DNA from 2 places in the Glaciecola sp. 2405UD65-10 genome. Region 1 is predicted to be linked to the other one. Evidence: predicted binding sites of a transcription regulator. Region 1 holds the regulator's gene; the other holds the start of a gene.
What was found. Region 1 encodes NrdR, which represses ribonucleotide reductase genes. Its sites were predicted from a motif close to AAACACNANATNTNGTGTTT; they were not measured.
Positions count from the first base shown of each region.

Region 2: a site for NrdR is predicted at 2,105-2,124, ahead of nrdA (class 1a ribonucleoside-diphosphate reductase subunit alpha). Genes of this name have one in related genera too.

Region 1 is NZ_JBMEUF010000003.1:299,903-316,238, forward strand. It holds gene ACOI22_RS16555 (DEAD/DEAH box helicase) at 1-756, shown strand, start outside; gene ACOI22_RS16560 (AhpA/YtjB family protein) at 777-1,379, opposite strand; gene serB (phosphoserine phosphatase SerB) at 1,536-2,588, shown strand; gene ACOI22_RS16570 (PilZ domain-containing protein) at 2,599-5,067, opposite strand; gene radA (DNA repair protein RadA) at 5,173-6,552, shown strand; gene ettA (energy-dependent translational throttle protein EttA) at 6,624-8,288, opposite strand; gene lpxD (UDP-3-O-(3-hydroxymyristoyl)glucosamine N-acyltransferase) at 8,518-9,531, shown strand; gene glyA (serine hydroxymethyltransferase) at 9,686-10,942, shown strand; gene nrdR (transcriptional regulator NrdR) at 11,070-11,522, shown strand; gene ribD (bifunctional diaminohydroxyphosphoribosylaminopyrimidine deaminase/5-amino-6-(5-phosphoribosylamino)uracil reductase RibD) at 11,515-12,651, shown strand; gene ACOI22_RS16605 (riboflavin synthase) at 12,689-13,348, shown strand; gene ribBA (bifunctional 3,4-dihydroxy-2-butanone-4-phosphate synthase/GTP cyclohydrolase II) at 13,385-14,491, shown strand; gene ribE (6,7-dimethyl-8-ribityllumazine synthase) at 14,584-15,060, shown strand; gene nusB (transcription antitermination factor NusB) at 15,061-15,483, shown strand; gene thiL (thiamine-phosphate kinase) at 15,487-16,336, shown strand, end outside.
Region 2 is NZ_JBMEUF010000001.1:497,564-513,899, reverse strand. It holds gene gyrA (DNA topoisomerase (ATP-hydrolyzing) subunit A) at 1-821, opposite strand, end outside; gene ubiG (bifunctional 2-polyprenyl-6-hydroxyphenol methylase/3-demethylubiquinol 3-O-methyltransferase UbiG) at 1,153-1,863, shown strand; gene nrdA (class 1a ribonucleoside-diphosphate reductase subunit alpha) at 2,292-4,613, shown strand; gene nrdB (class Ia ribonucleoside-diphosphate reductase subunit beta) at 4,737-5,867, shown strand; gene yfaE (class I ribonucleotide reductase maintenance protein YfaE) at 5,890-6,204, shown strand; gene purC (phosphoribosylaminoimidazolesuccinocarboxamide synthase) at 6,272-6,985, opposite strand; gene bamC (outer membrane protein assembly factor BamC) at 7,013-8,116, opposite strand; gene dapA (4-hydroxy-tetrahydrodipicolinate synthase) at 8,117-9,001, opposite strand; gene ACOI22_RS02265 (glycine cleavage system protein R) at 9,174-9,728, shown strand; gene bcp (thioredoxin-dependent thiol peroxidase) at 9,785-10,243, shown strand; gene ACOI22_RS02255 (AI-2E family transporter) at 10,392-11,471, opposite strand; gene ACOI22_RS02250 (M48 family metalloprotease) at 11,666-13,141, shown strand; gene ACOI22_RS02245 (TlpA family protein disulfide reductase) at 13,148-13,639, opposite strand; gene arsC (arsenate reductase (glutaredoxin)) at 13,673-14,035, shown strand; gene wrbA (NAD(P)H:quinone oxidoreductase) at 14,028-14,618, shown strand; gene ACOI22_RS02230 (DUF2069 domain-containing protein) at 14,620-15,090, shown strand; gene ACOI22_RS02225 (hypothetical protein) at 15,071-16,336, shown strand, end outside.

The DNA of each region.
Region 1 (16,336 bases):
ATTGCCGATGTGCAAAATATATTTCAACATACCGCTAAGCAACGTCAAACCTTATTGTTTTCTGCAACAAGTTCAGGTGCGGTAAATGAATTGTGTCATAGCATATTGCGCAATCATCAAGAAATTCGTGTTAGTAAAGCGAATGCTACGGCAGATACCGTTAACCATGTAATGTATCCGGTGGAAGAGTCGCGTAAAATTGCACTTTTTAACACCTTATTGAAAGAGCAAAACTGGTTTCAAGTATTAGTGTTTACCGCTACTAAAGAACAAGCTGATAAATTAATGGCCAGCCTTAAGCAAAGTAAAGTCGATGCTGCTGTTTGCCATGGTGATAAAAGCCAAGGGTCTCGCCGCCGCGCCTTAGCTGATTTTAAGTCAGCTAAGTTGCAGGTGTTAATTGCTACTGAAGTAGCTGCTCGAGGGCTTGATATTCAAGGGCTTGATTACGTGGTTAACTTTAACTTACCTTATTTACCTGAAGACTACGTGCATAGAATTGGCCGAACAGGGCGTGCGGGCAATAAAGGGAATGCTATATCGTTTGTTAGCCGAGAAGAAGAACGCACTGTGAGCCGTATTGAAGGCCTAATTGGGACCAGCATTCAACGGGTGGTTAAACGTGGGTTTGAAGTAAGTGACCGCCAAAGCTTATTGAAAAGTATTTCTAAAAATGGCCGTCCAAGCCGCAGTAATAAAGCTACGCGCACTCGTATAACAGGTGATAGCTTAAGCGCTAGAAAGGGCCGTAAATAAAGAAGAGTAAATAGTACGGTTCAAGTAGGCCAAGCGCTACTTGGATCGTGTCCTTTTTTAATGCGATAGCCTTCACGCATTTTATAAAATAAGCGCGTTGCCAAACCTGCACAAATAATACTTAGAATAACAATTAAGATGGTTTGCGACATTTGATTGCGGTTAAATGAACGGTGATGATGCGTCACGGCTTGCTTATCTAAAACCAATTTGATGTAGCCAATAAGTTCACCGTTAATAACAATATCTTCAACAAATACTAGCGGCTCAATTTCTTGCTGGCGCATAATATCAAGCACACTTAAGGCTGTTTCTTGTTGCGCATATCGCACGCCAAATTGATTAAACAGCACGGCATCTTGTACAAACACCCCTTGATTAACCAATTCAATATATTGCGCGAGCAAGTCTTCATCTTCACTAGCTAGTGGGGCAGCAACTAATTTGGCAGCTTGTTGCGTTAAACTTCTGCCCACCTGCTCTGATTCAACAGAGTACCACTGGTTTGCATTGCGCTCGTGCATTAAATACAAGTTTACAGCAATAGCCACACACGCAAGCAGCAATATCAGGGTAGATATACGCTTAAATATTGAATAATTGTGGGTAACGTTTTTTTGCATAAAAGCCTAATTTATTGCACAAATTGCCCTAGCTTGTGTTATCTGACCATAGTGTAAAAACGGATATTTGCCAAGCACTTGTTTACAGTGAACATGAAATAGGTATTATGTTCGTCCTATAAAAGAACCTGCTTTTCACCTTTGTTGGAGCTAATTTTGTTATCGCCTGAAAACCCATTATCAGTAGGCTTTTCGCCTGAAACTTCGCATCAAACCGCCTTGCTTATTGAGCTTTTAAATCGAACTGATTCAACATTACAATTTACACCAGAAAAGCAGTGGGAACTACTTGCAAAAGCACATGCACCTGCTCAGCATTTTGCTACAAGTGAAGCCATGGTGGTGGTGGGTCAAGCCATTAATATTTCTAGCTTAAATGCAATGATTAAGCAGTACTTTCCAAGCGTTAACGTATTTACTTTTTCTCTTCATCCTTTGCACAAAGAGTTTGCCCAACAAGCCGTTATAGTTAACTTACACCATAGTGGTACAGATTCACTGCTAAGTACCTCTTATTTAAGTGAGATATCAACGGCGTTTTTTGTAGATTGCTTCGCGGTGAGTCAGGTAGATTTAAAGCAAGCGGGCTTGCTTGTTATGGACATGGACTCAACCATCATCAATATGGAATGTATTGATGAAATAGCAGCGCTAGCTGGCGTGGGCGAAAAGGTAAGCGAATTAACTGAACGAGCTATGCGCGGTGAGCTTGATTTTAACCAAAGCTTATTTGCTAGGGTAGATTGCTTAAAAGGAATCGAAGTTGATGCACTCGCTTCATTAAAAGCGCGTTTACCGGTAAATCCCGGTTTCGCAAAAACCATGCGAATATTGCAAGCCAATGGTTGGCAAACGGTCATCGCTTCAGGCGGCTTTACCTATTTTGCTAATTATTTAAAAGAGACCTTTGAGTTAAGCGAAGCGTTTAGTAATACCCTAGGCATAAATGGCAGCACCTTAAATGGCACCGTTGAAGGTGACATTGTAAACGGTGAAATGAAGCGTAGCATTTTATTAGAGCAACAGCGCATTCATGCAATTAAAGAGCAACAAACAGTGGCTATTGGTGATGGTGCTAATGACTTACTCATGATGGAAGCCGCTCAACTGGGCGTAGCGTATAAAGCCAAGCCGAAGGTAAAGGCGCAGGCTGATGCAAGTATTCAATATTGCGGCTTTGAGGGGCTACTTTACTGCTTAAAACAGTGAAGTACATACGCTATTCGCTGGGTGCTTCAATATTGTATCGTGCTAGCACTTCGCTGGTAATGTCAGTTAAAAATAGCGCACCCGCTATATCCCACATGCGCTCTTCAAAGTAGGTGGCTTTATGAATAGCGTGCTGGCTTAAATAGAGTAGCTCTTGCTCGATTTTTTCTAAATCAGGTTTTAGCGCTTTGTTTATTGTTACGCTAAACGCTAAGAATGAGCCATTCACAAGCGCGGTTTTAATAAAGCTTTGCCTAGCTCTATGATGCGGGAACTGATACTGCCACAATGCTTTTACCGCATTTAACGACGCACTTTTACGGTTCGGGTTGGCAACAAAAATTTCAGTTTTGGTAGGCCTTGGATCTATTTTAAGTAGTTTTAGGGCCTGATTAACAAAGTCTTTTCCGTTATCAATATCTTGGTAAAGCCAGCTTAAATTTACCTGCGATAAACTTTTATTATGGTGAAGAAAGTCCATCCATTCTGCGCGTACTTGGCTCACGGTTGACATAGACGGCAAGAAACCCTGCATCTTTTTCTCAACGTAGGTGCAAAATTGCGGGCTGTTTTTCGAATGAATATTGCGCAAGGCCATACTGATGCCCGGAACCGATTCATCGGGATTCACCGGTGTGAGTCTATCAAAATTGTTGGTGATTAATTGGCTAAAGAATGACTCAGCCACGCTCATTTCATCCATCGAAATAGCTTGAAGATGCACTACGTGTTTATCAATATTAATATGCACTACACGGTAATGCAGATTTTTAAGCTCAAACTGTGCGGTAATTTCCTGAAGTTTAATGAAAGTGACTTCAATTTTAGTGTTTAAACGCTGAATAAAAGGCTCGTCTAATTCAATTTTCAAACCGCTTACTGATATATCTTCTGTAATACCCTGAATATATTGCGTATTCGTTTGCAAAATAACGGGCGTTCTTAGTATATAACGAGTTTGTCTGCGCAGCTCTTTTTGCTTGTGACGATACGCCTCAACCAACTCAGGTAGTTTATTGCGTGCGTGACCGAAGGCTTTGAGAAGCTTTATCTTATGTTTATGAAGGCTGCGTATTTGATAACACTCTTGCGCTGTTTCACTCGTAATATCGGTCACACTGAGCATGGCGCTTATAGGGCTTAACTTGGCGGTTAGCCTTGGCGTCATAGCGCGATTAAGGCGATCCGTTTTTTTGCTAACGCCATCGGGAATAGAGCTAGGTGAAAAGCCATCGTTAGGCTTAACATCGGTAATGGTCACATGAAATACTCGCCAGCTCGCTTTGCGTGATCCATAACTAAAGAATGTTGTTTTAAGTTCAGGATATTTTGCGAGATCGTGTTCAGACGCCGAGTAAAAATAGGTTTTTTCGTCTTTTACGTGGTTAAAACTATAAATAGTTACATGGGGGTAAGCGCTGTTAGCGTTCATTAGCTTGTGAATACGAGCAGGATTTAACATAAATCCTATTAGCTGATTACCGCGTTCATCCATCCAATAATCGAGTATAGGCTTATTATTGGTGTTGATGCTTGCATACTTTGCATAAAAGAAATCGTTCTTATCACGGCATACGAATACCGGCAGGCTAGGGGTGTTGTTGGCAAAGCTTTGCTCGTAAATTTTACTCGCCATTGCCATTTCAACGTTATCTAGGTTCACTTTATAGCGATGCTTATGTAGTTTAATTAAATCGACTACAAACTCATCAAACAAGGGATTTAAAGAACCATCTCGATACAAATGTACCGAAGCTTTGTCTTGATCACCGCTTATATTAAGTACTTGGTACTCTATAGATTCACGGCTTAAACCATGATTTTTATCCAAACCCCTAAATACCACATACAAAGGCTCTATTGCTTTAATTTTGCTTAGCACCTCAGCATCTTTTAAGCGAATACGCAGGCCATGGCCGGAAATGTCCAGCGTACTGGCATGCGCGCTGCTGTTATCAGCAAAAAACACTTCAATGGGGGTCACATAATTTAAACGTTCTTGTTTGCGAATAGGGTAGTTGAGTAAGTCTTGGCAGGGCGTGATGTATTTTTCATCAGGCATGCTTAGTTCAACCATGGCGGTTCCGCGTTTTTGCGTATCCATTAATTGGCGCTTTTCGCGTTGTGCTTCAGCTATAACAGCTTCATAAACCCCAAAGGTATATTCACCGTATCGCTTTACCAGTTTCTCAAAAAGCAAAATTCCGTTAACATTTAAATAATGCGCAACGCCATGATGCTGAAATAATCGGCAATCATCTTTAACAACCGTGCGCAAATCAATAGAACGAATGCAAGGTTTGGCGAGTCGCTTAATTTCCATTTTAACTAAAAAGCGGGTATCAGACGCGATCGCGTTAGTGCGCCTGTCAAATTCGGCGTTAAAACTTGCGCGATTTACCATAGGCGCTAACGACTCTATTATTGGCCTATAAGCCAGTAAGTCGTCTTGCTGAGGTATGAGTTTATTTGTGAACAAGGATTCCATATTTTTATATTATCGGAAAGTTTTCGATTTTCTTTTAGGAGTTTACGCGTAAACTTCAATAAAAAGCAATTTAGCGCGAAAGGGTTTAAATAATAGATGGCAAAAAGAAAGACGGCATTTGTATGCGAAGATTGCGGCGCAGAGCACGCACGTTGGCAAGGGCAGTGCACTTGCGGCGCCTGGAACTCATTAAAGGAGTTTACAATTGAGCCTGCAACCAAAGGCGCGAAGCGCTCCTCAGCGGTAGCGGGATACGCAGGCGCAGGCTCTGGCGGTGCTAAAAAAATAAATGAAGTCGCCTCAGTAGAAGCAGAAAAAAGCTTAACGGGCATTGGTGAACTTGACCGCGTACTCAGCGGTGGCATGACAACAGGCTCAGTTAATATCATTTCGGGCGATCCAGGTGCTGGAAAAACAACCTTATTATCTGATCTAGTGGCACGTATGTCGCAGCGAATGGCGTCATTGTACTGTACCGCTGAAGAGTCGTTATCGCAGTTTAAAAACAGGGTGAATAGGTTAAAGCTTGCTTATAACGAAGATCAACTGTTCTTATTATCTGAAACCAGTGTTGAAGCGATTATTGAACAGCTTCATACCCATCAAATCAAATTTGCGGTAATAGATTCCATTCAGGCAGTCGTTACCGACGCTGCGAACGGTAGCCCTGGTTCACCTTCGCAAGTAAAAACCGCGGCACAAGCGCTTACTCAGTACTGCAAGCAAAATGATGTGACCATGTTCATTATTGCGCACGTGAACAAAAATAATGAAATTGCTGGGCCGCAAACATTGGTTCATATTGTTGACGCCCTGCTGCATATTGATACTAACGATGGGCAAATCCGCACTTTACGAGCGAATAAAAACCGTTTCGGGGATATAGACACAGTGGGGATATTTCGCATGAGCGAACGCGGCATGTTGAGTGTAGATAATCCCAGCGAAATATTTTTATCGGGTTCATCTACCGCATCACCGGGGGCAACTATTACCTGTATTCGTAAGGGGAATAGAAACCTGCTTTTAGAAATTCAGTGTTTAACCACAGAAACCGAAGCAGAGTATCCTCAACGTGTATGCGTGGGTTTGAACATGAACCGTATCAAAATGCTCACAGGCGTGTTGCGTAAGCATACCAAAACAAAAATATACCATGATACTTTCTTCAATATTGTTGGCGGTTTAAAAATTGATGAGTCAGAAACCTGTATTGACTTAGCATTGGTTGCCTCGTTGCTAAGTTCACTAAACGAGTTTGTTATTCCAAGAAGCTCCTGCATTATGGGAGAGCTTAGCTTAAATGGCGATGTTCGCCCTATTGATAGCGGTGTTCCGCGTGTGAAAGAAGCGGCGCAACATGGTTTTACTGAAATTTATATCCCACATAGAAACTACCACAAAACAATGGAGGGCTTGGGCGCAACTATTATTCCCGTTAAAACCGTGCATGAATTAATAGAAAAAATAGCCTAGGACAGCATATATAGGTATAAAAAAAGGCGGTAGTTTTCACTACCGCCTTTTTTATTGATATGGGCTTAATGCTAGCCAATTTTTTTGTACTTTAAACGATGCGGTTCTACCACATCTTGTCCGTAGGTATCTTTCAACCATGCGGCATAATCAGTGTAGTTACCTTCGTAGAAATTAATTTTACCCTCATCTCTATAATCTAGAATATGAGTCGCCACGCGGTCAAGGAACCAACGGTCATGCGAAATAACTAATACGCAGCCAGGAAATTCTAAAATGGCATTTTCAAGTGCGCGCAAGGTTTCAACGTCTAGATCATTGGTTGGCTCATCGAGTAAAAGTGTATTACCACCTGACTTTAATAGTTTGGCTAAGTGCACTCGATTTCGCTCACCACCTGATAAGTCTTTTATGAACTTCTTCTGATCAGAGCCTTTAAAGTTAAAGCGGCTACAATAAGCGCGGCTGTTTATTTCAAAGTTGCCAATTTTAATAATGTCTTGGCCTTCAGAAAGCTCTTCAAATACTGTTTTAGTATCATCCATATGATCTCTAAATTGCTCAACACTCGCAATTTGAACGGTATCACCAATTACAATTTCACCTGAATCAGCTTGCTCTTTGCCGGTAAGCATTCTAAATAGGGTTGATTTACCCGCGCCGTTAGCGCCAATTATGCCTACAATTGCGCCTTTAGGAACCGTAAATGATAGGTCATCAATTAATAGCCTGTCACCATATGACTTTTTAAGATGCTGTACTTCAATTACTTTGTCACCTAAACGTTCTCCCGGCGGGATAAACAGCTCATTGGTTTCGTTACGTTTTTGGTAATCACCGGTATTGAGCTCTTCAAAGCGTGACATACGCGCTTTACTTTTCGCTTGGCGGCCTTTCGGATTGCTACGTACCCATTCAAGTTCTTGCTTGATTGACTTTTGGCGAGCGTTTTCAGCGCGTTCTTCTTGCTCTAATCGCGCATCTTTTTGTTCCAGCCATGACGAATAGTTACCTTCCCATGGAATACCTTCACCGCGGTCAAGTTCTAGTATCCATCCCGCTACGTTATCAAGGAAATATCTATCATGGGTAATAGCCACTACCGTGCCTTCGTAGTCATGCAAGAAGCGCTCAAGCCACGCCACCGATTCTGCATCTAGGTGGTTGGTAGGTTCATCTAGCAACAGCATTTCAGGTTTTTCAAGTAGCAGTTTACACAGTGCAACACGGCGCTGCTCACCACCTGACAGCTTAGTTACATCGGCATCCCAAGGCGGTAAGCGCAAAGCATTGGCAGCACGCTCAAGGACGTTATCAATGTTATGACCATCTTTAGATTGAATAATGGCTTCAAGTTCGCCTTGCTCTTTTGCTAAGGCGTCAAAGTCAGCATCTGGCTCGGCATACGCGGCGTATACTGCGTCAATACGTTTAAGCGCATCCATTACATCAGCTACTGCCAATTCAATATTGCCACGTACATCTTTTGTTTCGTCAAGCTTCGGTTCTTGCGGTAAGTAACCAATTTTTAAGTCAGTAAGGGGCCTTGCTTCACCTTCAATATCGGTATCAATGCCGGCCATAATTTTAAGTAAGGTTGATTTACCAGCTCCGTTTAAACCAAGTACGCCTATTTTTGCGCCAGGGAAAAAACTTAAGCTAATATTTTTAAGAATGTGTCGGTTCGGTGGAACAATTTTGCCCACTCTATGCATACTGTATACGTATTGAGCCATGCGAATGTAAGTACCTATTTTATTGACGTGATATTGAGAGCGCTCGTGCAGTGATCTTATTGGTTTTCCTGCATTTAAGCGCTGTTCATAATGACCTTAACCTTTCGGTGTAGTCAAATGCTAAGGGCAGTATTGTAGTCTAGATTACTCGCTTAAGTAAGTGAAAAAAAATGTGTTACCATTAGCGCATAAACAGTCTTTAAATTTACATTTTATATAGGAATGCAATATGTCGATGATGACATTAGCTCAAATTGCTAATCACATTGGTGGCACCGTTAAAGGTGACGAAACTACACAAATAGCTGAAATGGCAAATTTGCTAACAGCACAAGCGCATCAAATGTCGTTTTTATCAAATAGTAAATATGCAAAAGATCTTGCCAATACCAAAGCCGGTGGCGTTATTTTAGGTGCTAAAGATGCCGAAGCTTACCAAGGCAACGCAATTATAGTTGAAAACCCTTATGTAGGCTTTGCGAAGGCCGCACAATTACTTGATAACACGCCTGTGCAAGCTAGCGATATTTCAAGCAGCGCCACAATACATTCAAGCGCTACACTTGGCGCCAATGTGAGTGTAGGACACGGAGCCGTAATTGCGCAAAACGCACAAATAGGCAATGACTGTGTTATTGGTCCTAATTGCTTTGTAGGTGAGGGCGCTATTTTAGGTGATGGCGTTAACTTGCGCGCAAATGTGTGCATATACCATAGAGTGGAGTTAGGTAATCGCGTTTCTATTCATAGTGGCACCGTAATAGGAAGTGACGGCTTCGGGTATGCTAATGACAAAGGCCAGTGGGTAAAAATACCTCAAACAGGTACCGTAACGGTGGGCGACGATACAGAATTTGGTGCCAATTGCACCATAGATAGAGGCGCTTTAGACAACACCATTATTGGTAAAAACGTGATTATTGACAACTTAGTGCATATTGCGCATAACGTAGAAGTGGGTGACCACTCTTGTATATGTGGTGCCACGGGTATTGCCGGCAGTACAACTATTGGCAAATATGTGGTTATTGCTGGAAGCTGCGCTATAAATGGGCACATTGATATTGCCGATAAAGTACAAATTACCGGCAACTCTATGGTAACGAAATCTATTAAAGAAGCCGGTGTGTATTCATCGGGAATGCCTGCTTTACCTAGCAAAGAGTGGCAGAAAAATACGGTTTATAGCCGCCAACTATCAAAAATGATAGAAAGAATTAAACGTTTAGAGCAAGCAAAGTAAACACCGCGCATAAAGAAATTCAGCAAGTTTACACAATGGCTATTAGTTATTCAGAATAGCCACTATACAAAGTGAATAAAAACGCTACAATATCGGCGTTTTTATACCCTTATTTTTGATTCGCTACACACTTTAGCGCCCATAGGAGCCTTTTATGTTTTCACGCAATATGAATATCGCCGATTTTGATCCTGAGTTGTTCTCAGCTATGGAGGCAGAGAAGCAGCGTCAAGAACATCACATTGAATTAATTGCATCTGAAAACTACTGCAGCCCTCGCGTATTAGAAGCGCAAGGCTCTCAGTTAACTAATAAATATGCAGAAGGCTACCCAGGTAAACGTTATTACGGTGGTTGTGAACATGTAGATGTAGCCGAGCAATTAGCTATTGACCGCGCAAAAGAATTGTTTGATTGTGATTACGCAAACGTACAACCACATGCCGGTTCACAAGCCAATACAGCCGTGTTTATGGCCTTAATTGAGGCTAACGATACCGTATTAGGTATGAGCTTAGCTGATGGCGGCCACTTAACTCACGGCTCTCATGTTAACTTTTCAGGTAAAACATACAACGCAGTTCAGTATGGATTACACCCTGAAACGGGTGTAATTGACTACGACAACGTTGAAGCTTTAGCTCTTGAGCATAAGCCAAAACTTATTATTGGTGGTTTCTCAGCTTATTCGGGCATTGTTGACTGGGCTCGTTTTAGACAAATTGCTGATAAAGTAGGCGCGTACTTGTTGGTTGATATGGCTCACGTTGCTGGTTTAGTCGCGGCGGGTATATACCCAAGCCCGCTTCCTCATGCTCATGTGGTAACCACTACTACTCATAAAACGCTTGGCGGCCCTCGTGGTGGATTGATTTTATCAGCGTGTGGCGATGAGACTATTTATAAAAAATTAAATAGTTCAGTATTCCCAGGTAATCAGGGCGGCCCTTTGTGCCACGTGATTGCGGCTAAAGCGGTTGCATTTAAAGAGGCCTTAGCGCCTGAGTTTAAAACGTATCAAGAACAAGTGTTAAAAAATGCCAAGGCAATGTGCTCAGTACTGCAAGATCGTGGTTATACTGTAGTGTCAAATGGTACAGAAAATCACTTGTTCTTATTGGACTTAATCAATAAAGAAATTACAGGTAAAGATGCCGATGCAGCCCTAGGTCGTGCTAACATAACGGTTAATAAAAATTCAGTACCTAATGACCCTCGCTCTCCATTTGTAACAAGTGGTCTTAGAATAGGAACACCTGCAATAACACGCAGAGGGTTTAATGAAGCTGAAGCATCGCAGGTAGCAAACTGGATTTGTGATGTGCTTGACAACATTAACGATGAAAGCGTGATAGAGCGCGTGCGCAAAGAAGTTGTTACTTTATGTGAACAGTTCCCTGTATATGGCTAATACAGAGATTCAAGATTAAAAATAAAGCCGGAGTAATCCGGCTTTGTTGTTTTTTAATACCACGGGAAGCGTTTTGTAAAAGCGTGTTTTTACCCCGTGAGCGCTAAAATACTAGGAGTAATGTGCCATGTTTTGTCCATTTTGTAGTGCCCAAGAAACCAAAGTGATTGATTCTAGATTGGTGGCTGGCGGTGAGCAAATTAGGCGCAGACGCCAATGTTTAGAGTGCACTGAAAGATTCACTACCTTTGAAGTGGCTGAGTTGGTGATGCCTAAAGTAATTAAGCGTGACTTAACTCGCGAGCCTTTCAACGAAGATAAACTTGCCGCTGGCCTGCAGCGCGCAATAGAAAAACGCCCAGTAAGCACCGAATCAGTACATCAAACCATTGCTAAAATTAAATCTGAGCTTCGTGCAACGGGTGAACGCGAAGTGAGCAGCGAGTTTATTGGTGAATTAATTATGAAATCACTGAAAAAACTCGACAAAGTCGCCTACGTGCGTTTTGCTTCTGTTTATCGCTCATTTGAAGACGTCAAAGAGTTTGGCGAAGAAATAGCTCGTTTATCAGATGACTAATTTATTTACCCCTTTTGACGCACAAATGATGGCATTGGCTTTTCGCTTAGCGCAAAAGGGTACTTATTCCACAACACCCAACCCTCACGTTGGCTGCGTAATTGTAGGCGAAAATAAGCAAGTAGTAGGCGAAGGTTTTCATGTTAAAGCAGGGCAAGCCCATGCCGAGGTTAACGCTTTACAGCAAGCTGGCACATTGGCAAAAGATGCTTGTGCTTACGTAACACTTGAGCCGTGTGCGCATACCAACAGAACAGGGCCATGTGCAAAAGCGCTGGTGAATGCGGGAGTAAAGCGTGTTGTTATTGCTTGCACCGATCCTAATCCTAAAGTGGCTGGCAAAGGCATCGCAATACTTGAACAGGCGGGTATTTTAGTTCAATCAGGTTTAATGGAAGAGCAAGGGAAAAAGCTTAACGAACACTTTTTTCATAGAATGCATAACAATAAGCCCTTCGTAACTGTAAAACTTGCCGCTAGCATAGACGGTAAAACCGCATTAGAAAACGGCGAAAGCAAATGGATTACAAGCCCGCAAGCAAGGCGTGATGTTCAGGCTCAGCGCGCCAGTTCATGTGCTATTTTATCAGGTGCTGATACCGTTATTGCTGATAACCCCCAACTTAATGTAAGAGTAAATGAACTAGAAAGCGCCATTGCTGAGCAATTTCTATGGCGAGAGCAACAACCCTTGCGTGTTATTATTGATAGCCAAAATCGCCTTAACGCTAAGGCCTATAAATTGTTTAACGACGCCCACCCAAGCTTAGTTTATAATCTTGCGCATAATGAAAATTTAAATCATGCGCAAGTTACGCAAAAACAGTTGCCAAGTATAAAGGGCGGCAGTAGAGAATTTGTTGATTTACATGCGCTTATGTCATCCTTAGGCGAATTACAAATTAATAGGCTATGGGTAGAAGGCGGGGCGAGTTTGAGCGGTGCCTTGTTAGATCATAACTTGGTAGATGAATTGATAATTTATCAAGCGCCTGTTTTACTAGGTAAGCAAGGTAGGCACTTGACTAATTTTACGTCACCACAAGTTTTGTCAAACGCTCGTAAAGGCAAAATTACTGACCTTACAAAAGTAGGGCCTGACATACGCACCACCATTCGTTTTAATTGAAGACAATAAATTACGCTGAAGAGGTTATTACACAAACATGTTCACAGGTATTATAGAATCAGTAGGAACCATTTCGAGCTTAACTGACTTAGGTGACAACTATCGGCTAGTTGTTAACGTGGGTAAGCTAGATATGGCTGATGTGCATTTGGGTGATAGCATTGCAACTAACGGTGTTTGTTTAACCGTGGTTGACATGGGGCAAGATTATTACGCGGCAGACGTATCTTCCGAAACAATAAAGCACACCGCCTTTGCCGATTACCGAACTAATACACAAGTCAATTTAGAAAAAGCCATGCGCGCTGATAGTCGCTTTGGTGGCCATATTGTGAGTGGGCATGTAGATGGCGTGGGTGCAGTTGAAAGAATCAATAAACACACAAACTATATTGAAGTTTGGGTTAAAGCGCCTAGCGAAATTGCAAAGTACATAGCGCATAAAGGCTCAATAACGGTTGATGGCGTAAGCTTAACCGTAAACGAGGTAGACGGTGCATCATTCATGCTATGGCTAATTCCCCATACACTGCAAGAAACCGTATTTGGCACTTACACGGCAGGCTCAAAGGTTAATTTAGAAGTTGATGTAATTGCGCGTTACTTAGAGCGCTTATTGCAAGGTGATAAAGCCGCTGAGCCTACCAAGAAAGATATTAGTATGGAATTTTTAGCGCAGCACGGCTATTTAAAATAATAATCAATAATTACGAACAACAATAACGGATAAGCAATGGCATTAAATACAACGGCAGAAATATTAGAAGACATTAAATTGGGCAAAATGGTCATTTTAATGGATGACGAAGACCGTGAAAATGAAGGCGATTTGATCATGGCGGCCGAGCACGTAACGCCCGAAGCCATTAACTTTATGGTTACCCATGCACGCGGTTTAGTTTGTTTGCCTATGACGCAAGCGCGTTGTGAAACCTTAAAGCTACCCCTTATGGTAGATAATAATGGCGCACAGTTTTCAACTAATTTTACGGTTTCTATTGAGGCGGCAGAAGGTGTGACCACCGGTATTTCAGCTGCCGACAGAGCAAAAACAGTGCTAGCTGCAGTAGCAAAAGATGCGACCAGTGAATCTATTGTTCAACCCGGCCATATTTTCCCATTAATTGCAAAAGAGGGAGGGGTACTAAATCGTGCGGGCCATACTGAAGCCGGTGTTGATTTAGCCAGATTAGCAGGTTGCGAGCCAGCCGGTGTGATTGTCGAAATACTTAATCCTGATGGTAGCATGGCAAGACGCCCTGAACTTGAAGAGTTCGCTAAGCAACATGACTTAAAAATTGGCACTATTGCTGATTTGATTGAGTATCGTAATTTAAATGAAACTACGATCGAAAAAGTGGCAAGATGTAAATTGCCTACCGTGCACGGCGAGTTCACCTTAACCACTTATAAAGATGTGATTGATGAACAAATACACTTTGTTTTGCAAAAAGGTGAAATTAGTGAACTTGAGCCGACCTTGGTGAGAGTGCATTTGCAAAACTCTTTAAGTGATCTCTTAGGCTCTACACGTGCTATTAATAGGTCTATGTCTTTAGACAGCGCTATGCAACGTATTGCGAAAGAAAATGGCGTTATTGTTGTATTAGGTAAAAAAGAAGATCTTGAATCACAAGTCAAACAATTTGAAGCGGAAGACAACAACAGCATTGCTAAAGGCAAAGTGTGGGAAGGTTCATCGCGTACTGTAGGTGTGGGAAGTCAAATACTCGCTAGTTTGGGTATTAAGAAAATGCGTTTATTAAGTAAGCCCGTTAAATATTCTGCTTTGTCAGGTTTTGGTCTTGAAGTTGTAGAATATATACACGACGAAAAATAAATTTAACTTGTTGAACATTTGTACTAAAAAGTACACTAAAGGGCGTTGGCTTGTGCTACAATTCGCGCCGATTTTTATAGGAGCACATATAAATGCACATTATTGAAGGTAACATTCGCGCAACAGGTAAGAAATTTGCTGTTATTGTTTCTCGTTTCAACAGCTTTGTTGTAGAAAGTTTGCTTGACGGCGCTTTGGATACTTTAGAGCGTCACGGTGAAGTTAACACTGACGACATCACTGTAATTCGCGTACCCGGTGCTTATGAGTTGCCAATTGTAGCTAAAAAAGCGGCTGCTAGTGGTAAATTTGATGGCATCATTGCATTAGGTGCTGTAATTCGTGGCGGTACACCTCACTTTGATTTCGTAGCGGGTGAGTGTAACAAAGGCCTTGCTCAAGTCTCTTTAGATGCAACGCTTCCTGTATCATTTGGTGTTATAACGACTGACTCTATTGAACAAGCTATTGAGCGTTCTGGTACTAAAGCCGGAAACAAAGGTTCAGAAGCTGCGTTAGGTGCACTTGAAATGGTTAACGTATTAGCGGCTATTGACGAGGCGCTATAAGTGAAACCAGCTCATAGAAAGCAAGCCCGCGTGCTTGCGTTACAAGCTTTGTATGCATGGTCAATGAGTGGTAATGATATGTCTCAAGTTGAGTTGAGCATAGTTACCACTAACGACATGAGCAAAGTCGATATGGAATATTTTCAAGCCATTTTGCAAGGCGCTAGCGCTGATGTTAAAGCCCTAGATAAAGCGTATAAGCCTTATTTAGGAAGGTTGCCGGAAGAAATGGATCCTATCGAAAAAGCTATTATGCGTTTAGCTACTGTTGAATTAACACTTCGTATGGATACACCATACAAGGTGGTAATAAACGAAGCAATTGAGCTAGCGAAATCATTTGGTGCCGAAGATAGCCATAAATTTATTAATGGCGCGCTTGATAAAGCTGTAAAAACACTTCGTAAAGACGAAAGAAGCTAAGTTTTGAATGAATTCAATTTAATTCAGCGCTACTTTGCGTCGTCAAATATTGCCCGAAAAGACGTGATTATTGGCATTGGAGACGACGCAGCTATTACCCAAGTGCCTGAAAACCAACTGCTAGCAACCACAACTGATACCCTAGTAGAAGGCGTGCATTTCCTTGCTGGCACAAAAGCAAGTGATATTGCGCACAAGGCTATTTCTGTAAACTTGAGTGATTTGGCGGCTATGGGCGCTGAACCAAGTTGGATAAGTTTGTCTTTGTCGCTGCCTGAGGCTAATGAAACATGGCTGCAACAATTCTCTGATAAGTTAATTGAATTAAGTGATTATTATTCGGTTCAATTAATAGGTGGAGACACTGTTAAAGGGCCTTTATCAATTACCATTACCGCACAAGGCATAGTGCCACCACAGAGTATATTAACGCGCTCAGGTGCGAATGCTGGTGATTGGATATTTGTAACCGGTTGTTTAGGTGATGCTGGAGCTGGCCTTGATATTTTACTTGGCAAGCTTGAAGTTAGCGATAGCGCGGCGCGCGAGTATTTGGTGAATAGACATTCATGCCCAAGCGCTAGAGTACTTGCTGGAACTACTTTGCGAAGATTGGCGACCTCATGTATCGATATTTCTGATGGCTTGTTGCAAGATTTGCAGCACGTTATGCGAGCATCGAGTACAGGAGCAATCATCCATTTAGAAAAATTGCCTATTTCTGAACAATTGGGTACTAACGTAACTGATTTAAAACAAGCGTTAGCGTATGCCACAACCGCCGGTGATGATTACGAATTATTGTTTACCGTATCAGAAGAGCATCGTACAAGTGTACTAACGGCCCTAGATA
Region 2 (16,336 bases), on a different contig from region 1:
TCAATTAAGCGAGCTTTATTAACTTGGTATGGAATTTCATGAACAATAATAGTTTCTTTACCATTATCTTCTGTTTCTATTTCAGCTTTCGCACGTAAATAGATTTTACCTCGGCCCGTTTTATAAGCGTTGATAATGCCTTGGCGACCACTAATAATCGCTGCCGTTGGGAAATCTGGACCTGGAATATATTCGATTAAGTCTTCAATCGACATATCAGGGTTTTCAATTAATGCGATAGTACCGTTAATAACTTCATTTAAGTTGTGTGGCGGTATATTTGTTGCCATACCAACAGCAATACCTGACGAGCCATTTACTAATAGGTTAGGTACTTTAGTTGGCAGCACTTCTGGAATGTGCTCTTGGCCATCATAGTTAGGTACAAAGTTAACGGTTTCTTTGTCTAAGTCAGCCAGTAATTCATGCGCAATTTTTGCCATACGTATTTCGGTATAACGCATTGCTGCGGCTGAGTCTCCATCTACTGAACCAAAGTTACCTTGGCCGTCAACTAACATGTAGCGAAGTGAGAAAGGCTGAGCCATACGAACAATGGTATCGTAAACCGCTGAGTCACCATGTGGGTGATACTTACCGATTACGTCACCAACAACCCTTGCGGATTTTTTATAAGGCTTATTGAAATCGTTTTTAAGTTCATTCATTGCAAATAATACGCGGCGATGAACAGGTTTCAAACCGTCTCTTACATCAGGTAAGGCACGCCCTACAATTACACTCATAGCGTAATCAAGGTAAGAATTTTTTAATTCTTCTTCAATGTTAATGGGAGAAATTTCGTTGGCATTATCAGACATAAACCAAATGTTCCTTTTATTCTATCGATGCTTTTTCTGACGCTATTCATTATATAAATGAACGTTAGTCTTACTGAACCGATAACTTTGTTATTATTAACGTTTATTAGCATAATACTAACACTAGTTTGATAAAAACAGTAGCGTATTCGTGCGTGTAAAAGAGCTAAAATGCAGCCTAATTGTTACTTAACACCCTAGACTGTTTAAAATTCACACTATTGCGAAACTAAAAGTATGTAATATTAGAAAAAATTAAAACGCGTGAATAAACTGAGGTATTATTAATATCTATACTTTCGCAATAGTAGCCCGTCTTAAGGAATATATAATGAGCAACGTTGATGCCTCTGAACTTTCAAAATTTGAACAACTCGCGAGTTCTTGGTGGGACAAAGAAGGTGAATTCAAATCATTACATGATATAAATCCTTTACGTGTTGATTTAATTGAGGAGGCTGTTGGCGGCCTTTTTAATAAAACGGTAATTGATGTAGGTTGTGGTGGTGGTATTTTATCAGAAGCATTAGTAAATAAAGGTGCGAATGTAACTGGTCTTGATATGGTTGACGCCTCTTTAGAGGTCGCTAAATTACATACCTTAGAGTCCAAAGTTGATGTGAATTATGTTTTATCAACGGCTGAAGACTGGGCTAATAAGCATGCACAATCCTATGATGTAGTGTGCTGCTTGGAAATGCTAGAACATGTGCCAGATCCAAAATCTGTTATTCAAGCCTGTGCTGAACTTGTTAAACCGGGCGGTTTTGTTATTTTTTCAACGCTTAATAGAAACATAAAGTCATACTTAATGGCGATAATGGCGGCGGAGTACATTTTAGGCATGGTGCCTAAAGGCACGCATGATCATAGTAAATTTATAAAGCCAGCTGAATTAATTAAGATGATTGAGACAAGCAATTTATGCCCTCAATTTATAACTGGCCTGCATTTTAATCCAATATCTCAAGCTTATTATATTGACAACAAAAACGTAGATGTGAATTACTTTGTCGTTTGCCAACTGCCGCTTAACGCATAAGTTTCACTTGCTTTTTAAAATTAATACAAAGTCTGATTTTATTTTCATCGCTTATGCTAATTACTGATAATGATTAAATTTTTAGTATAAAAAAATATAGACCAAATTAAGCTATTTTTTCAGCAAAAATACTTTACGAAATATCTTGCATATATACGATCGCATTTCTAATTACTATTTATGGGTTAGTTCATACTAACCCATAAATTAGCTGTCAATTTTTTGACACCGCATTTCTAAAAAACACTACATATAGTGATTGCAATACAAGCCAAGACACACTATCTTGTGCCTAACCACATGAGTCAAAATCTTGGAATACTTTATTCTAAAGAATGATTTGTGCTGCACTCCGCTAAAATGACTAATAAAACATGTCGCAGTATTCACTGTAGGCGTGTAACAAGAGCTAAAAGAGCATATTTAATATGAATAACAACCTGCTAGTGACTAAAAGAGATGGTTCTCAAGAACCAATCGATTTAGAAAAAATCCACAAAGTAGTCACTTGGGCTGCACAAGGTCTAGACGACGTTTCTGTATCTCAAGTTGAAATCAAAGCCCAAATACAATTTTATAACGGTATTCGTACCGAAGAAATCCATGAAACTATGATTAAATCAGCGGCTGATTTAATCACTACGGAAACCCCTGATTATCAGTATTTGGCTGCTCGCCTAGCGATATTCCATCTTCGTAAAAAAGCGTATGGCCAATTTGAGCCACCTAAACTATATGAGCAAGTGAAAAGTATGGTTGAGCAAGGCAAATATGATGAACATTTGCTTAATGATTATACCGAAGAAGAGTTTGCACTTATGGATGGTTTTATAGACCATTCAAGAGACATGAACTTTAGTTACGCTGCTGTAAAGCAATTGGAAGGAAAGTATCTTGTTCAAAACAGAGTAAGTGGCGCTATTTACGAAAGTGCGCAATTTTTATATGTATTGGTAGCGGCTTGCTTGTTCGCGAAGTATGAAAAAGATGTGCGCTTAGATTACGTTAAACGTTTCTACGATGCCGCATCAACGTTCAAGCTATCATTACCAACGCCAATTATGGCAGGTGTTCGCACCCCTACTCGCCAATTTAGTTCATGCGTACTTATTGAAACCGGCGATAGCCTTGATTCAATCAACGCAACTGCTAGCGCGATTGTTAAATATGTAAGCCAACGTGCGGGTATTGGCATCAACGCTGGGCGAATTAGAGCATTAGGCAGCCCTATCCGAGGTGGTGAAGCTTTCCACACAGGCTGTATTCCTTTTTATAAGTACTTCCAAACTGCCGTTAAAAGCTGTTCACAAGGCGGTGTGCGCGGTGGCGCGGCAACCTTGTTTTATCCTTTATGGCATATGGAAATTGAAAACCTACTTGTGCTTAAAAACAACCGCGGCGTTGAAGAAAACCGCGTTCGTCATTTAGATTATGGTGTTCAATGTAACAAGTTAATGTACTCACGCATGATTAAAGATGACTACATAACGCTTTTCAGTCCATCTGATACACCAGGCTTGTACGATGCTTTCTTCGCCGATCAAGATGAGTTTGAGCGCCTGTACGTAAAATACGAAAATGACACCAGTATTCGCAAAAAGCGTGTTAAAGCCATTGAACTGTTTGGTCAATTTATGCAAGAACGCGCAAACACTGGCCGTATCTATTTACAAAATGTTGACCACTGCAATACGCATAGCCCATTTGATCCTAAAGTGGCACCTGTGCGCCAAAGCAACCTGTGTTTAGAAATAGCGCTACCGACTAAACCTCTACAACACGTAAATGACCCTGACGGCGAAATTGCGCTTTGTACTCTTTCGGCATTTAACTTAGGTGCAATAGAAAGTTTAGATGATTTAGAAGAATTGGCTGAACTGTCAGTTAGAGCCTTAGATTCATTATTAGATTACCAAGATTACCCTGTTCCAGCTGCTTATAACGCTACTATGGGTAGACGTACCTTAGGAATAGGCGTAATTAATTTCGCGTATTACTTAGCTAAGAACGGCGTTAAATACTCAGACGGCAGTGCTAACCCGCTTATTCACCGAACTTTTGAAGCGGTTCAGTACTACTTAATGCGTGCGTCAAACAACTTGGCGAAAGAAAAAGGTGCATGTCCTAAGTTTAATGAAACTACCTATTCTCAAGGCATTATGCCCATTGATAGCTACAAAAAAGATCTCGATAAAATTTGTAACGAACCGCTTCAATATGACTGGGATGCATTACGCGAAGACGTTGTAAAATATGGATTACGCAACAGTACTTTATCGGCTCTAATGCCTTCTGAAACTTCTTCTCAAATTTCTAATGCAACCAATGGTATTGAACCGCCACGTGGTCACATTAGTATAAAAGCGAGTAAGGATGGCGTATTGAAACAGGTTGTACCTGAATACAAGCGTCTTAAAGACCAATACGAGTTGCTTTGGGATTTACCATCTAACGATGGGTATTTACAGTTGGTTGCTATAATGCAGAAATTTATAGACCAAACCATTTCAGCAAATACCAGTTATGATCCAGGGAAATACGAAGGTAACAAGGTACCTATGAAGGTGTTGTTAAAAGACTTGTTAACCACCTACAAATTAGGCATTAAGACTTTGTATTACCATAACACTCGTGACGGTGCGTCTGATAAATCTGATGCTGAATTAGCAATAGATAAAGCAAATTCAAACGCACAAGAAGTCATTATTGAAGAAGATGATGATTGCGCTGGCGGAGCCTGTAAAATATAGGGTACACCTAAATCGCGTATTGTTGGTTTTTAGTTTGAATTAGCAATACGCAACCCTTACTGTTCTGTATTAAAATGATAATAATAAATTTCTAGCTTAACTTTATAATCGGGCAATTAATTAATGAAATATACGACGTTTAACCAAAAAACAATCGACACCATGCGTGAACCTATGTTTTTTGGAAACCCTGTCAATGTAGCGCGCTATGACCAACAAAAGCACCCTATTTTTGAAAAACTGATTGAAAAACAAATCAGTTTTTTTTGGCGTCCAGAAGAAGTAGATGTTAGTAAAGACCGTGTAGATTTTGGAAAATTAACTGATGCTGAAAAACACATTTTCACGTCTAACTTGAAATATCAAACCTTACTTGATTCAATTCAAGGCCGTTCTCCGAACATCGCATTCTTACCTATCATTTCTTTACCTGAGCTTGAAACATGGGTAGAGACTTGGTCATTTTTTGAAACGATTCACTCACGTTCATACACGCATATTTTACGAAATTTATTTACCGACCCTAGCTCCGTATTTGATGACATTGTGGTAAATGACGAAATTAAGCGCAGAGCGGGCGATATATCGCAATATTACGATGATCTTATATTTGCGACGCAACTTTATCAAAGCCAAGGCGAAGGTACCTACGAAGACGAAGGTAAACCCTACCCTGTTAACATGCGCGAACTAAAGAAAAAACTTTATTTGTGCATGAATTCAGTTAACGCACTAGAAGCCATTCGTTTTTATGTTTCATTTGCATGTACGTTTGCATTTGCAGAGCGTGAATTGATGGAAGGTAACTCTAAAATCATTCGTTTAATTGCACGCGATGAAAACATTCATTTGACCAGTACTCAGCATATTCTAAATTTGTGGAGTAAGGGAAATGATGATCCAGAAATGGCTGAAATTGCTTTAGAATGCCAAGACCAAGCTCGAGAAATATTCTTAACGGCAGTTCAACAAGAGAAAGAGTGGGCTAAATATTTGTTCAAAGATGGCTCAATGCTGGGCCTCAATGAAGAAATATTGTGTGATTACGTTGAGTTTATTGCCAACCAACGTATGGCAGCAATTGGCTTAAAAACTGAATTTGAAAGTAAAAGTAATCCCCTGCCTTGGATGAATAATTATTTAAGTTCAGACAACGTGCAAGTAGCACCACAAGAAGTAGAAGTGAGTTCATACTTGGTGTCGCAAATTGACGCGGAAGTAAGCGCGGGTGACTTTGACGATTTTGATCTATAACGATTAAACGTGGTTAATCTAAATGCCTTTACAACCCAATTCTAAGGTTCACTTAGCCGGTGATACTCAAAGTCCTGAGAAACCTCAGACGAGTATCACTTTAGAGCAAAAGCAATATACTCATAGAGCAGGTGAAACAATATTAGAAACCTTGCAACGAAACGGCATTGATACAGAATTCAACTGCAAGGAAGGGTTTTGTGGAGTGTGCCGTACAAAGTTGTTAAAAGGAAGTGTTGAATACAACTTAGACCCTTTAGCGTTTATAGATGACGATGAAATTTTAACTTGTTGCACGCACCCTAAAGGCAATATTGAAATCAAAATTGAGTATTAGTGTATCAAATACTTAACTGATAGAAACGAAACAATAAAAAGCCCTCAAAATGAGGGCTTTTTATTGTTTATAAATCGAGGCCTATTCTTGAAGCTACTTCAATGTACGACTCTACCACCGAGCCTAAGCCTTGGCGGAACCTGTCTTTATCTAATTTTTTCTTAGTGTCTTTATCCCACAAACGGCAGCCGTCGGGCGTAAATTCATCGCCTAATACTATATTTCCGTCAGCATCTACACCAAATTCCAATTTAAAATCAACTAACAACATACCGCCGTCTAAAAATAGAGGAGATAAAATGCTATTTACCTTAAAAGTAAGTACCTTCATTTGCTCAATCTGGTCTTCCGTTGCCCAGCCAAATGAAATGGCATGAGTTTCGTTTACCATAGGATCATGCAAAGCATCGTTCTTAAGGAAAAATTCAAACGTTGGAGGGCTTAGTGCTAAGCCCTCTTCAACGCCTAAGCGTCGACATAGAGATCCGGCCGCAAAATTTCTCACAACACATTCAACGGGGATCATATCAAGCTTCTTCACTAAACTTTCGTTGTCAGAAAGTAATGATTCAACTTGGGTTTTAACTCCGGCTTCTTCTAGTTGCTGCATAATGTAGTGATTGAATTTATTGTTGACCTCACCCTTGCGGCTTAGTTGTTCAATTTTCTCACCGTCAAATGCCGATGTATCGTCTCGAAATTCTAAAATTAGCTTATTAGGATCTTCTGTTACGAATACCGTTTTTGCCTTTCCGCGATACAGCTCACTTACTTTTTGCATGTTTAGTGCTCTCTTCTTATTTATCTACTAAATATCAAGGTTGTCTGAAGCCATGTAGTCTTTAAATACTGGGAATAGATCAGTAATTTGGCTAGGTGTAAACGCAATGTTTTCATCATCTTTGAACGTAACGCTAGTCTTTGCACCCACTCGCTCTACTAAGATACGATAATTTTCTTTATCTAATGACAACTCGTCTTTACTAAACCAACCTGAATACCAACTTTCTTCTTGGCCTTTGTAGGCAACAAACATGATGCCTGAGGATTGGTCTAGGTCAATTACATCAAAGCCCATTTTACGCAAAACCAACAACAAACGAGGCCAAGTATTGTTGTATTGGGCGTCTACAATAATAGTAGATTCATCAGCACCGTTAATCCCTAATTCAGAATTAAAACCATCTCTAATTTTTGCAATGCGCTGGGTTTGCGCTAAACGAAGCCCAAAATCATATTCAGCAATAATGTAGTTTAAAAAGTTTACTTCATTACTGCGCTTCGCTATTGGATCAAGCTTATTGAGTGCTTCGTTTCCATCAACATCAATGTAAGCAATAATTTCATTTGTAAGCGCCGCTGTACGTCCGTGAGGTTCCACGTCTAATGACAACTTGAACCTTTTAGCTTGCTCTACATAGCTACTTGAGAATTCGTACCAACTGGAATCTAACTCCGTTTTACTAATTACCCAATCGGTTACTAGTATATTGTTCTGTTCATCAAAGCTTTCAACGCCAATATTATTTTGCTCAAGGTAGGTGAGTACCTTATCCCAAATTGTTTTTTCCAAGGCTTGGCTGTCGTCAACTTGGTCAAACAAAACGGTGGCATCTTCACTGCCCTCTTCTACATGCGAGCCTGCAACTAACGGTAACACAAGTCGAGGAGAACTAACTCTAACTTGATCTCCAATTAAGCCTGTGCGTGACTCACTTGTGTCTAAATTAGGAATATCATATCTGTTAGAGCGCGTAGGCGCATCAAGCTCTTCAGGCGTTTGAAAGCCTTCGTCAAGCCCTTTGGTATCCAAATAATCGTAATCGCCAGTTGCTCGCTCACGCGAACCTGGACTTGAACATGCGCTAAGCACTACGGCCGCACATAAGGTGATGAGAAATTGTTTATTCATTTATTTTTCTATTAATCCCAGTACATTCAACTCATGTTCGATTGCAGCTTGCTCATTTAGTTCAGGTAATACCATCGGCAAACGCAAATTAGGTGTTTTTATTAATCCCATTTTGTATAAAGCCCACTTCGGCATTACAGGATTTGGAGCAATAAATAAGGTTTGGTGAAGCGATTCTAATGGCTCATCGCTTGCTTTAGATGCTTTGCTATCACCGGCAAGCGCGAATTCACACATTTTCGACATGCTATTTGGCATGATGTTCGCGGTAACTGAAATGACACCGTCACCACCACTATTCATAAATTCACAACCGGTGGCGTCGTCACCACTAAATAATAAAAAATCTTTAGGAAGATTAGCTTGTAGCTCGGCTAAACGAGTCAAATCACCCGTTGCATCTTTTATTCCTACTATATTTTTGTGCTTTGCAAGTTCTACTACCGTGCTGGTTTGCATATCTAGCACCGTTCTTGATGGAACATTGTAAAGAATAAGAGGAAGTTCTGATGCATCTGCTACCGCGTTGAAGTGGGCAATTAAGCCCTTTTGCTGAGGTTTGTTGTAATAAGGTACAACGCTTAAAAAACCATCAACACCTAGCTTTGCAATTTCTTTAGTTAAGAAAACAGCTTCATCAGTCGCATTTGCGCCTGAACCGGCAATAACAGGCACTTTTCCTGCCACATATTCAACAATTTTCGATATAACATTAATGTGTTCATCAAAAGGTAAAGTGGCGGATTCACCTGTAGTTCCTACGGCTACTATGCCATGTGTGTTATTTTCGATATGAAAAGCCACTAGCTTCTCAAGACTTTCATAATCTACTTCGCCAGACGCTAACATTGGCGTCACTAATGCGACAAAACTGCCCTGAAACATCATTACTCCCCTTTTAATCAATGCGCAATATTAGAGGCCTAAGAGCTTAAAAACAAGCTTTCTTATAGATTTATAGTAATAAAATCTAATTCGTACACACAAAAGAATTCATGATCGCCTGCTGGGTATTTTTTGCTAATATAAAATGGCTATAATTAGGATAAACTTATTCATGTCTCAACAATTAATTATTAACATTCTTGGTCCCAACTCAATGGCGGCTTTAAATATAATCGCAGCGCAAATAAGTCAGCATAATTGCAATATTTTAGACAGTCGCCATGCGCTGTATGGAACTGATTTTTCATTAACCATGATTGTAAGCGGTCATATTGCGGACATTACCTTGGTCGAAATTGATTTGTCGCAATTGTGCGTTGAACATTCCCTATTATGCATGCTTAAGCGTACATCGGGCCATCAAAAGCAAAATATTGGGCAATATATTAATCTTGATTTTTCCGGTACTGATGCAGCCGGTGTTATGCAAAAGGTCTCCCAGGCTTTGAGCCAAGTTAATGTATCGGTGCATGCTTTACGCCAAAAAACGGTATTGATTGATGACGTAAGAACCCTTAAATGCAAAATGATTTTATCTGCGCCTGAAGGAATTGATTTAGATGGCTTTGATACCCACATTAAACACTTACTTAATGAATTAGGTTTACATGGCAAAATTAGCCATTCTAATGACACTAGCAATAATCATTATATTGATAGTTGGTAAACTTGTTCCTACATCGTTTACAATAATTATTTTAGCGCTTTAATAAGGATTCATAGATGATACAAGAAACACAAACCGCTCCGGCTTTCACGCTACTTAACCAAGATTCAGAGTCGGTTTCATTAAGTGATTTTGCTGGCAAAAAAGTGCTTGTTTATTTTTACCCTAAAGCATCCACTCCTGGTTGTACTGTTCAAGCAAATGGGCTAAACGATAGCCTCGAAGCGCTATCAGAGCATAACGTTGAAGTACTCGGTATTTCGATTGACGCACCAAAGCGGTTAATCAACTTTAAAACTAAGCAAAACCTAGCATTCACCTTGTTGTCAGATGAAGATCATAAAGTTTGCGAAGCATTTGGCGTATGGCAACTTAAAAAGTTCATGGGTAAAGAATATATGGGAATTGTAAGAACCAGTTTTTTAATAGACGAACATGGCGTAGTAAGTAAAGTATTTGATAAGTTTAAAACTAAAGATCATCATGAAGTGGTACTTAACTATTTAAATAGTTAAGCGCCCACATTGTCATTACCGCGTAGGCGGTAAGCTCATTAGCACGGGTCTTAATTTAGAAAATTCCCTCGGAGGTTCTCACCTTCGTGGGAATGGCTCACGCACCTCAACCGTCATTACCGCGCAGGCGGTAAACTTATTTGCAGTGCTACTTATCTTCCAAAATAATATTTTCTTCTAATCGCGGGTTTGACCAAGCCGTGATTAAAGCTTTTACTAAGGTCGCCAAAGGAATAGCGAAAAACACGCCCCAAAATCCCCAGAGCCCGCCAAATAATAAAACTGCAATTATAATATACAAAGGGTGTAAACTTACCGCTTCTGAAAACAATATAGGAACAAGTAAGTTGCCATCTAAACCTTGTATTATGGCATACACCAACATTAGGTAGCCAAATTCAGAACTTAATCCAAATTGAAATAAACCTACAATGGCCACGGGAATGGTAACCACCGCTGCGCCAATATATGGAATGAGAACAGAAAAACCAACCAGTACGCCTAGTAGAACGGCAAAGCGTAAGTCTAACAAAGTGAAGGCTATACTCGTTACCGAAGCAACGATGACTATTTCAATAACTTTACCGCGAATATAGTTAGCGATTTGTGTGTTCATTTCTTCGCCAACTTGCGTTATTAAACGGCGCTCAGCAGGTAGTATAGAATTTAAGCTGCTAACGAAAATCTGTTTATCATTTAGCATAAAAAACACCATAAGCGGCACCAAAACAATGTAAATAAGTAATGCAGCAATATTGCCTATAGAGCTAAATGAAGCTGACAATAGCTGCTGACCAAATTCTACTACACGCTCATTTAGCCCTGCCATTGCAGTTTTTATGTACTCAACTTCAATTAACGATGGATACTTTGCAGGTAAACTCGTTAACCATATTTGCGTTGAATCCCAAATAAGCGGTATTTCTTGAACAAAATTCACGCTTTGCCTAGAAATAATCGGAATGATACTAACAGCGGTAATAAAACAAATAACAAAGAAAATAAATAGAGTAAAAGAAGTCGCTATCCAGCGTCTAATACCAATTTTTTCCATTCGAGAAACTGGTACATCTAATAAATAAGCAATAACTATAGCCACTAATACTGGCATTAGCATCTCACCGAATACATACAACAGCGTTGTCATTATCAAAATAAACAATAACAACATTAAGGCATTGGGATCTGAAAACTTGCGTTTATACCAATTTCCAAAAACTCCTAACATTCACTCTTCCTTTTTGATTAGTCAACATTCTACTGCTTGCATTTAGTGTATCAGTTTAGGCACAAATACTCTCAGTGATAAATAGATTTTTTAACTACACTATAATATTTTTTGTTATGCTGAAACTAAGCTCATTGTAAGCGGTCTATATGTAAGTAGAGTGCTTAAATCAATTGTAGGAAATTTGCGGCTTCATGAAGTTTTTATCGATAAAAAAATTATTAGTAGTATGCTCAATGAGTTTCTTAATTAGCTCTGTTGCGCATTCAATGGCGCAAACATTTGAGAATAATCGGAACCAATTGCCCGAAATAGGGGTCGTTGCGTCTGACGTATTAACTATTGATAAAGAACGAATAATTGGCGATATCATAATGCGCCAACTGCGCGGGCAAGCACCATTAGTGTTAGATCCTGTTCTACAAGAATACATCCAAGGGATTGGGAACCGTTTGGTTATTGAAGCCGATAACGCCAAATTTCCATTTAAATTTTTTATGATTAACAACCCTGTTATAAATGCTTTTGCATTTTACGGTGGTCATATAGGTATCCACACCGGATTAATTGCTCAAGCTTCTACCGAAAGCGAACTTGCTTCGGTATTCGCCCACGAAATAGCACACGTTACCCAGCGTCATTTAGCTCGAAGGGCGCAGAGTCAACAGCGTTCAGCGCCACTTCAAATAGCCAGCTTAATTGGTGGTTTATTGCTTGCTATAGCAGACCCTGAAGCAGGTATTGCGGCAGTAAATGCCGGTATGGCGGGTTCTCAACAAGCCTCAATCAACTTTACTCGAAATAACGAAAAAGAAGCAGACAACATTGGGATTAATATATTATACCGAGCCGGTTTTGATCCTCAGGGAGCCCCTGGCTTCTTTGGCAAATTGGCTGAGCAAGCACGTGGACGTTCAAACCAATTAGCATTCTTACAAACTCACCCCTTACCTGAAGATAGAATTGCACAAACGGTTACACGCGCCAGAAGTTATGGTGAGAAAAGAGTGCCCGCTAGCCTTGATTTTCATTTGGCTAAAGCGCGTGTGATTGCTCGTTATATTACTATTCCTGAACGGAATATACCGTTTTTGCAAAATCGATTATCAAACAGCAATACGGTTGAGCAAAAAGCCCTTAAATATGGCTTGGCTATGAGTCTATTTGAATCAGAACGATATAGTGCATCAAAGGAAATACTAGACCCATTGCTGAGTCAAGACCCTGAAAACCTGTTCTACCTTGACTTAATGACCGATATTTACATTAAGCTTGAAACCCCTAGAAAAGCGATAAACTTATTATCGCCTCATTGGAGCCATAGGCCGCAGAACCAAGTGTTAACGTTAAATTTAGCGAATGCCTATATTAGTGCGCTTAACTACGAACCGGCAATTGAAATGCTTCGAGACTTACTGCTACTTGATAACCAAAACTTTTTAGCTTATCAGTTGTTACATGATGCATACGAGCGAAACCAGCAGAAAAAAGACGCCCACATGGTACAAGCTGAAATTTACGCACTGATTTCTGCCTATCCTTTAGCTATAGATGAATTACAGTTCGCGTATAACCAAGTAAAATCTGATGCTATTGAAAAACAGCGTATAAAGGGGCGTATTTCACAATTTCGTGAGGCTGAAGCCGCTATGATGCGCACAAGTATTTAACGCACCTTAATCTTTAGGCGCAATATTTTGATATGATTTTATTGCTGCGTTTAGCGATTCGCTCGATTGCTCTCCAAATAAAGCAACCGCATTCCCGTCATTTGGACCTACAATATAGGTTGCTGGCAAATATTGAGGACGTTCAAATTTAAACGGGGTATGTAGTTCGCTTATTACGGCAAACTCAATGTTATATTTTTTTTCTAAAGCGAGTAAACGGTCAAGAGGAAGTTTGTCAAAGCTAATAGCGAAGACCTCAACGTTATTCGGCGCCTGCGCTACAAATTCATTAAGCGCCGGAATTTCGCGTAAACACGGTGCGCACCATTCTGCAAAATAATTAACAATTAATACTTTATCGGTAAAATCATCATAATTATATTGCTGACCACCAGTGGTCATAAAGTCGTAATGGTTTGACTGATATTTGAAAATTACTGTAATCAGCACTAAAAGCAGTACGATAAATGCTAGAATCCATGTTAGTTTTTGTTTCATTATTATTATGTTTTAATTTTATGAGGTTAAATAATGCCTAAAGCAATTTTGTTTCACAACCCTCGTTGTTCTAAAAGTCGTCAGGCTCTTGAATATATGCAGCAGCAACACGCTAATATTGAGTTAGATGTTATTGAATACCTCAAGCAGCCACCAAGCTTAGATGAACTGGAATCGCTGTTTAACGCTCTCAATATTGAAAGTGCGCACACAATGATACGCCCAAAAGAAAAAGAGTATAATGAGGCAGGCTTGAACAAAAATGCCAGTAATGAATCGGTTTTAGAAGCCATTTCAAACTACCCTAAACTTCTCGAGCGCCCTATTGTTAGCTTTGAAGGTAAAGCGGCCATAGGACGTCCTTTGTCAAATATAGAGGCCTTAATGAATGTGTAAAGTGTTAGTTCTGTATTACTCTAAACATGGTAAAACGGCATTGCTCGCACAAAAAATTGCAATGGGTATTGAACAACAAGGTGCCCAAGCCATTGTGAGGACCGTACCCGACATTACACATAAAACAGAATTCGTTCCCGATGATAGTGTCCCCTCACAGGGTCATTTATACGTAACAAAAGAAGATTTAATGCATTGTGATGGCCTTGCTCTGGGGAGCCCTACTCATTTTGGTAATATGGCCTCGCCTCTTAAATACTTTATTGACTCCCTTACAGATATTTGGCTAAAAGGAAGTTTAGTTGACAAGCCCGCATGTGTTTTCACGTCATCCTCTAGCATGCATGGTGGCCAAGAATCGACGTTGTTGTCGATGATGCTGCCGCTGTTTCATCATGGTATGTGTATACTTGGCTTGCCATATAGTGAACCTGATTTACACACAACGCGATCTGGTTGCAGCCCTTACGGCGTATCAAGTGTTGAAATAGTCAATAAGAATAAGTTGAGCGACGAAGAATCCACTTTAGCAATTGCAATGGGTAATAGATTAGCTCGCCACGCGCAAAAATTAGGTAAGTAATATGACAACTAACATTCAACAAATTAAACCAATGTCTTCAAAGGTTAAAAGCTATCGGTTCTTGGCGCTTATTTCGCACATTGGTTTACTCTCTTGGTTGTCCATTTGGTACCTATTACTCAATAACTCTCAGCAATATTCATTTGCATTTGTGTTCATTGTTTACTTGCTGCCCCTGCTTTTACCCTTACATGGTGTAATAAAAGCAAAACCCTATACTCATGCTTGGGCATGTTTTATTGTTTTATGGTATTTCTTGCACGGCATAACGGTTATCTATTCTGAGCCAAGCTACATTGTTCATGCGATTATAGAATTAGTATTAGCGATAGGGATGTTTGCTGGCTGCAGTTTATTTGCAAGAAACAGAGGCCAAGAACTTGGTAGCGCTTTACCTAAACTGAGTAAAGTAATGGAACAAGAAAAAGAATATTTCGAAAGGAATACTAAACATGACACAACTGATGCCTAGCGCAAAATATACAATACTACTAATAGCCTTTATTCTTCTTAGCGCTTGTGGCGGAGGAAGCAGTAATGATAGTGGCCGCCCCAGTTTAGGTTCGCTTACACCCACTGAATCAACAGGTTCTATAGTGCCCATTTTAGATTCCGACAGCATTGAAATTTATGGTGATATTGAGCTTAAAGCGCAAGGTGCAGGTGGATTCGCGATAATTCCTAAAAGTGCCTATCAAATTGAAGAAATCAAGTGGCTGCAAACTGCTGGTGCCACCCTTCCATTTCTAGCATCAAATTCTCAAACAATTGGCTTTGATGTGCCTAGTAGCGGAAATTATGCAATTCAAGCCCAAGTTAAATTACAAGGCGAATCTGAGTTTAGTACATATGACATAAGTTTTTCAGCGCTTGACGCCGGACAAACAACCAATATCCGTTTAGATCATAGTGTTTCTGAATTAGGAAAAGTATCATTACACCTTGGTATTCCGGCGGGTAAAACTATCAGCAGCATTGAATGGCAACAATTAGCTGGGCCACAAGTTAACTCTCTTGAACAATCTGACGCATATTTGTTTTTTGATGCGCCATCAGTTGTTCATGACGCTATTATTAAATTCCAAGCGCAAGTTTCATATTCCGATGGCACCACCGGAACAGATGACGTTTTAGTCACTGTAAAAAATGTCAATTTTAACGAAACCGGCCTGTTCTATAGCAACAACTTTATTGTAAGTAGCGACATGTTTAGCGCAAATAGCAGCAGCCCATTTAAAGATGCGATTGAACAATGCATTTACAATAACCAAATTCCTAGTACGCCAATTTGTAGTTTTGATGATTTGCCTCTTATAGGCACGTCTACTAATGGCAACACGCCAAGTGTAGAGCAAATATTAGATCGCACTTTAGTGTCACATGAATGGATGGCGGAGCGTTTTAAAAACTACTTAGAAAATTCTTCTGCGGGCGTTGATATGCGAAATTTACTGCGCGGCGTCACGGGTGTTGTTATTTCTTATGATGTTCGCCCCTCTTTTTATTGGGCAGCCACTGGCGCAATTTATTTAGATGCCAACAATTTTTGGCAAAGCCCAGCAGAGCGAGACACACTAAATGACGTACCTGATTACCGCTCAGATTTCGGTAGCGAACTGCAATTTCAAATGTTGTGGCGTTATACTAAAAACAACGATTATTATCCAAGCGGTCGTTATCTTAAACAGTCTAGAGAATCCCGCAGTTTTAGTGATCTT